Regions from separate parts of the Pelosinus sp. IPA-1 genome, predicted to be linked through region 1. Evidence: a T-box and tRNA genes for the amino acid it is inferred to sense, from the RefSeq annotation. Region 1 holds a T-box; the other regions hold tRNA genes.
What was found. The T-box of region 1 lies ahead of serS (serine--tRNA ligase). A T-box ahead of a tRNA ligase gene usually reads a tRNA of that ligase, here a tRNA-Ser.

Region 1 (2,273 bases):
ACATCATACCAATGCATCTAGCCCAATATGGTGGTACTATAATCTGCCAGAAAGACAGTTTCTTATGTGCAGCAAAAGGTGTTTCAGTAGGAATTTATTTTCAACGTAAAATCATGACAGGATTGTTCGGCGGTGAAGGATTTATCATGCAGAAACTTGAAGGTGATGGTCTTGCATTTATGCATGCTGGTGGTACCATCGTCGAGCGTCAACTTAAGCCAGGTGAAGTATTACACGTTGATACTGGATGTGTTGTAGCTTTTGAGCCTAGTGTCCAGTTCGATATTCAACAAGCAGGAAACATCAAGAGTGCTTTATTTGGAGGGGAAGGATGGTTTTTTGCAGTTTTACAAGGACCAGGGAAAATTTGGCTGCAATCACTCCCCTTTTCTCGATTGGCAGGACGGATGTTGGCAGCAGCGCCACAGAGGGGCGGAAGTAGAGAAGAAGGCAGTGTACTTGGCAAGGGGGTTCTAGGCGGCACTCTACTTGGTGGCCTGGGTAGTTTCCTTGGCGACGACGATGAGTAATTGTATACACAAAATTAAAATTTTAGTGAATATATTCTTGAATTATTCTACAGAATAGTATAAGATAGATCAAAGAGAATTTGGGAAATTTAACATAATAAGTCAATGATAGGGAGAGTAATAGGTACTCTGCATAAGAGAGTTGGTGTTTGGTGCAAATCAACTAGAGTATATTATGAAATCCACCCTTGAGACGTTAGTGAAGAACTAAACCGTAGCACCGGTTATCATGCATAAAGTGAGTTAGAGTACTCTAACTAAACTAGGTGGTACCACGGAAGATTACCTTTCGTCCTTGATTGTTTTCAAGGATGAAAGGTTTTTTTATTTGAAAAAGACATTAAATAAGGGGAGTGTTAATTATGTTGGATATTAACTATATTAGGAATCATTCAGATATTGTTAAAAAGGCTGTAATCCATAAATTAATGAACACGAACATTGACCGGATTTTGGAGTTGGACATTCAAATTAGAGAGTCAGCCACTTTGGTGGATTCTTTACGGGCGGAACGAAACTTTTTGTCAAAACAAATTCGCGACGTAACGGAGAAAGAAGGGCAAGCTATAGTTGAAAAGGTCAGGGAGGTCAAGGAAAGATTATTGGTTCTAGAAGGCAATCTTTCTGTAATGAAAAAAGAGTTTGACGAAATTATGCTTAATGTTCCTAGCGTTCCAGCAATGGATGTACCTATTGGTAAAGATGAGGTAGATAATGTTGAAATTAGAACGTGGGGGGAAATACCTAAGTTTGATTTTTCCCCAAGAGATCATATCCAATTGACAGAAATTCTAAACCTGGTGGATGTACCCAGAGCGGTTAAGTTTGCTGGCAGCAGGGCGTATTTCCTAAAGAATGAAGGTGTATTGTTGGAAATGGCTATATGCCGGTTTGTGATAGATCGGCTTGTGGCAAAAGGGTTCACCCCCATGACAGTACCTTTGATGGTTAAAGAAAGTGCAATGCGCGGAACGGGATATTTTCCCATTGGTTACGAACAGGCGTATAAGATCCAGGAAGATGAATTGTTTCTTATTGGTACATCTGAGGTAGCTCTTGTTTCTTATCACCAAAATGAAATCTTAAACTATGATGAGCTGCCAAAAAAGTATGCTGGATATTCAACCTGTTTTAGACGTGAGGCGGGAGCTTATGGCAAAGATACGAGAGGTTTATACAGGGTGCATCAGTTTCAAAAAGTCGAGCAGGTTATCTTCTGTAGGGCTGATGATGAGCAAGCGGAAAGTCTTCATTACGAAATATTAAACAATACGGAAGAGATACTCCAAGCACTTGATCTTCCTTATCGGGTGGCTTTGGCTTGTACGGGTGAAATCGGAATCGGCCAAGTGAGAAAGCATGAAGTCGAAACGTGGATGCCCAGTAGAAATAACTATTGTGAAACTCACTCTTGTTCGACACTGAATGATTTTCAGGCAAGACGTTCAAATATAAAGTATCGGGATAAAGACGGTACACTTCGATTTGTTTACACACTAAATAATACTGGTATTGCTTCGCCAAGGATTCTGATACCTCTATTAGAGGTGAACCAGAATGAGGACGGCAGTGTAAACATACCAAAAGTACTTAGACCCTATATGAATAATCTTGAAAAGATTGTTCCAAAGAAATAAATCAATACGACAAACACCTGCAAAGCAGCCTAGCCTTGCAGGTGTTTGTCAGTAGAAACATCCTGGTACTTTTATGGAGGGTAAACTATTCGATATCACAGTTGTA
Region 2 (2,273 bases), on a different contig from region 1:
ATGCTGCCTCTTTTCTCGGGAGAACGGGCGCCTTATTATAATGCGAATGCTCGTGGAGTATTGTTTGGATTAAACCTCAATCATGGGAAGCGCCACTTGGTTCGGGCGACACTAGAGGGTATTATTTATCGGATGTATAGTATCTTTAAGTCGTTAGAGGAAGTCGCAGGAGAAGTAAATGAAATCCGCGTTGGCGGTAGCTTTACTCGTTCAAAGGTTTGGGTTCAGATTATGGCAGATGTATTTGGACGAGTAATTCATGTTCCAGGTGAACCTGAGGGGTCGGCCTTTGGCGCTGCTGTTTTAGGAATGTATGCCTTAGGCATGATTAGTGATCTTAAAGAGGTTGAAAAATTCATTACGATAAAAGAGATTTATTATCCAAATGAAGAAAATCGTGAGATATACCAACGTTTATTTGGAATTTATGAGCGAGTATACTGGAATCTCCAAAGTGAATTTGAAGAAATTGCTGAAATTCAACGAACATGGAAAAAATAGAGTACTTTTTTGTAATCTGCAAAAGTTAAATATGGTTACAAGCACCGAATAACGTAAGGTGCTGATATAAATGGGATCTGTTTATCCGATGACTAAACCGCTCTAAGACTCCCATCTTCTATAAGTGGGAGTTAAGAGCGGCTAAGTCCCTGGATAAGTGCGACTAAGATTCAGATGGAGTTAAAACTCCATCTGAATCAAGTCTTCTTTATGTATAACCCTATAGGTTGGCTTAATAGCCTTCTATAGGGTTGGTAAATAATCCCAACAAATATCCTATGTAATTCTCATATATTCTTGTTGACAATATTCTTGTAAAATGATATTATATTTCTTGCAGCCAGATAAATAAAAGGTTTTGCAGAAGTATACAACTTGGAGAGATGTCCGAGCGGTTGAAGGAGCACGCCTGGAAAGCGTGTGTACGGGCAACTGTACCGAGGGTTCGAATCCCTCTCTCTCCGCCATTTATATTTTCATAGGGATGTCAGTTGATGAATTGTACTGATAATTGTTGGCGTAAAATTTAATATTTTAGCCATTTATTTATTTTAGAGTGGGGCCACGACAAAAGTTGGGTCTTACGCAATGGAAACTCATGAACCCCGTCAGGTCCGGAAGGAAGCAGCGGTAAGTGATAATTTTTATGTGCCGTGAGGTCGCCTGACTTTTGTTGTGGCCCGACGCTAAAATGATAAATGCATATAGTAAGCAACCAGACTTCTGGTTGCTTTTTGGCTATGATAGAGACTATAAGGGTAATTTAATTTATAAAAAGGAAACTGTATCTTAGTATGGAATAACTAGAGTAAGGAGGTGTTTGTTAGATGGCTTACATCGCATTATATCGCCAATGGCGTCCTCATGATTTTGAAAACTTAGTAGGGCAAGAGCATATTAGTGTTACATTAAAAAATGCGATTGTATCAGGGAAGATAGCGCATGCCTATTTGTTTTCTGGTCCGAGAGGTACGGGGAAAACCAGTACTGCAAAAATTCTAGCAAAATCTTTAAATTGCATCCATGGTCCAACCCATGAGCCGTGTAATGTATGCTCCAATTGTGCCGGGATTAATACTGGTACTTCGATGGATGTGTTTGAAATAGATGCTGCCTCTAATCGAGGAATTGATGAGATACGCGAACTTCGTGAGACTGTGAAGTTTGCTCCGGTAGATGGACGGTATAAAGTATATATTATTGATGAAGTACATATGTTAACGACGGAGGCATTTAATGCTTTACTAAAGACATTAGAAGAACCTCCTGCTCATGTAGTTTTTATTTTGGCCACAACGGAAGCTCATAAAATTCCCGCTACGATTCATTCTAGATGTCAGCGCTACGATTTTAGACGTATTGCTGCAGGGGAAATTGAAGGACGGTTAGCTACCATTGTTGAGCATAACGGCTTACATGTGGCGGAAGATGCATTAAAACTTATTGCATCTCATGCAGATGGCGGTCTACGAGATGCTCTTAGTATTTTAGATCAGTGTACCACTATGGAAGATGGTTTAATAACAGCAGATAAGGTGCGGAAATTATTAGGGCTTATTGGCCATGAGTGGGTATGGCGAATTACGGATTCATTGGTGGAACGGGATTTTAAGACTATATTACTGGCTTTAAGTGAATTGATTTCATTGGGTAAAGAAGTTCGACAAATATTGTTAGAAGTAGCTTTGTATTTGAGAAGTATTATGTTATTCAAGGCTGCTCCTACAATTGATAGTATTGAGTTATATGGTGATGATCGGGTTATGTTGGCT
Region 3 (2,273 bases), on a different contig from region 1:
TCAGAGCGGGTAAGCAAGTCGGGTGTGGACACGGTATGTTCTAGGGTATGTGGTCATGAAAATTGCCAGTGCGGTGGTACCTTAAAAGGTCTACATTGTGTATGGTCATATTATCGACTAGACTAATAAGAAAAAAATTCGACAAAAAAAGCATAAAAAATATGGGAAAAAAATATAGATAATGATACAATAACCTTAAGAGGAATGTATACAATATATTAGAAGTAGGTTCCTTGGTGGAAAGGGGTAATAGTGATGATTTCACGTCGTAACTTCTTAAAAGTGTGCTTTAGTACACTGGTCGGTGTAAGTACCTCGGAATTGCTATTTCAGGCCGCTGTTAGTAGTGGATCTGGTTATCGTAAAATTCCTGTGTTGGCTTATCATCGAGTAGGATATACGACAGATATGCTGACTGTTACTCCAGAACGATTTTCGAACGATTTAGACAGTTTACAGCAAAGAGGTTATTGCAGTATTACCTTAGGAGAATTCCAAAATTTTATGAGTGACCGCAATGTAGAGTTGCCAGAAAAACCTGTCTTGATTACTTTTGATGATGGTTATTTGGACAATTTTCAAAATGCCTATCCGATATTAAAAAGGCATGGAATGGTGGGAACTTTTTTTATTATTACGGATATGTTATGGACGCAAGATCGGCTTACTCCTGAAAATATTGTAGAAATGGAACAAGGCGGCATGTCCATTGGCTCCCATTCAGTAACACATAGAGCCTTAGGAGAACTAGATCAAGCTGCAGTTTATGATGAATTAGTAAATTCAAAAGCCGTATTAGAGAGTGTTTTAGGAAAAAAAGTGGATGCGATTGCTTATCCGCGGGGAAGCTATAATGAGGCAGTTGTACAAATAGCCAAAAATGTGGGTTATAATACAGGGTTTACTGTACGGGAAGGCATTTGTCTCAAAGAGTCTCCTGAATTTGAACTTAGGCGTATCCCTATTTTCAAGTATGATAGTGGTGTGATTAATGTGATTGCCAATCGTGGTCACTTACTATAAAAATATTTATAAATTTTATGTCTACTGCTGTTGACATGGGAACGATATGCTGTTATAATCATAAATGTGTTACCGAGCCCGGAGGGGTGTCCGAGCGGTTCAAGGAACTGGTCTTGAAAACCAGCGATCTCGTAAGGGGTCCGTGGGTTCGAATCCCACCCCCTCCGCCATTCAAATAACATGGAGCGATACTCAAGCGGCTCAAGAGGACGGTTTGCTAAATCGTTAGAGGTCGTAAGGCCTGCCAGGGTTCGAATCCCTGTCGCTCCGCCATTTTAAAATAGTTAACGCCTTTATCTTGTGAACAAGATGAAGGCGTTTGTTGTATAGTCAGAAAGAGTATTATAGCAAGCGAATTAAAAGTTGGTGAAATAATGGAGCGCTGGATTATACACATTGACATGGATGCCTTTTTTGCAGCAGTAGAACAACGAGATAATGAGGAATTAAGGGGTAGGCCTGTGATTGTTGGAGGTATGGGAAATCGAGGAGTCGTAGCTACTGCCTCTTATGAAGCCCGTCGTTTTGGCGTACACTCTGCTATGTCCATGGTGGAAGCGAGACGTCGCTGCCGGGAGGGAGTGTTTTTACCTTGTGACCACGAAAAGTATAGTCGAGTCTCCGCTGACCTAAACCGAATTTTTTCTGAATTTTCCCCCCTCGTTGAGCCCTTGTCATTAGATGAAGCATTCTTAGATGTTTCAGGAATGGATCAACTTTATGATAGTCCCAAAGCAATTGCCCAATGTATTAAAGAACGTATTAAGAGTGAACTAGGGCTTACAGCTTCCGCTGGGGTAGCCCCTAATAAGTTTTTAGCTAAATTGGCTTCCGATTTGCAAAAACCAGATGGGCTTGTAATGGTTGCTCTAGGAGAAGAAAAAGCTATGCTCCATGATTTATCCATTACTCGGATGTGGGGGGTAGGAGAGGCTACAGCGCAGATTTTAAAAAATTTGGGGATTTACACCATTGGTCAATTGGGGAAAACGGACGTAGTTCAATTGGCAAAACATTGTGGACAAATGGCTTATACCATACATAACTTAGCCAATGGGCAAGATGATAGACCTGTCATTCCTGAACTTGAGCCTAAGACGATTGGTAATGAACTAACTTTTCCTGTTGACCTTAGGCAAATAGGACAAATTGAAACAGAACTCTTGGCATTAGCTGAAAAGGTTGGCTGGCGGCTTAGGCAGCATGGTTACAAGGGCAGGACCATTACTGTTAAATTGCGTTTTGCATCT

Region 2: it has a tRNA-Ser gene. The T-box ahead of serS (serine--tRNA ligase) is inferred to sense a tRNA for this amino acid. The anticodon was not compared.
Region 3: it has a tRNA-Ser gene. The T-box ahead of serS (serine--tRNA ligase) is inferred to sense a tRNA for this amino acid. The anticodon was not compared.

The regions. Positions count from the first base shown of each region.
Region 1 is NZ_BSVC01000002.1:85,427-87,699, forward strand. Features, by position in the region: gene QSJ81_RS04075 (TIGR00266 family protein) at 1-530, shown strand, start outside; T-box leader at 627-830, shown strand; gene serS (serine--tRNA ligase) at 893-2,167, shown strand.
Region 2 is NZ_BSVC01000005.1:2,752-5,024, reverse strand. Features, by position in the region: gene QSJ81_RS12835 (gluconokinase) at 1-501, shown strand, start outside; tRNA gene QSJ81_RS12830 (tRNA-Ser) at 879-968, shown strand; RNA gene ffs (signal recognition particle sRNA large type) at 1,017-1,216, shown strand; gene dnaX (DNA polymerase III subunit gamma/tau) at 1,329-2,273, shown strand, end outside.
Region 3 is NZ_BSVC01000005.1:59,804-62,076, reverse strand. Features, by position in the region: gene QSJ81_RS13090 (hypothetical protein) at 1-126, shown strand, start outside; gene QSJ81_RS13085 (polysaccharide deacetylase family protein) at 256-1,023, shown strand; tRNA gene QSJ81_RS13080 (tRNA-Ser) at 1,104-1,193, shown strand; tRNA gene QSJ81_RS13075 (tRNA-Ser) at 1,206-1,296, shown strand; gene QSJ81_RS13070 (DNA polymerase IV) at 1,398-2,273, shown strand, end outside.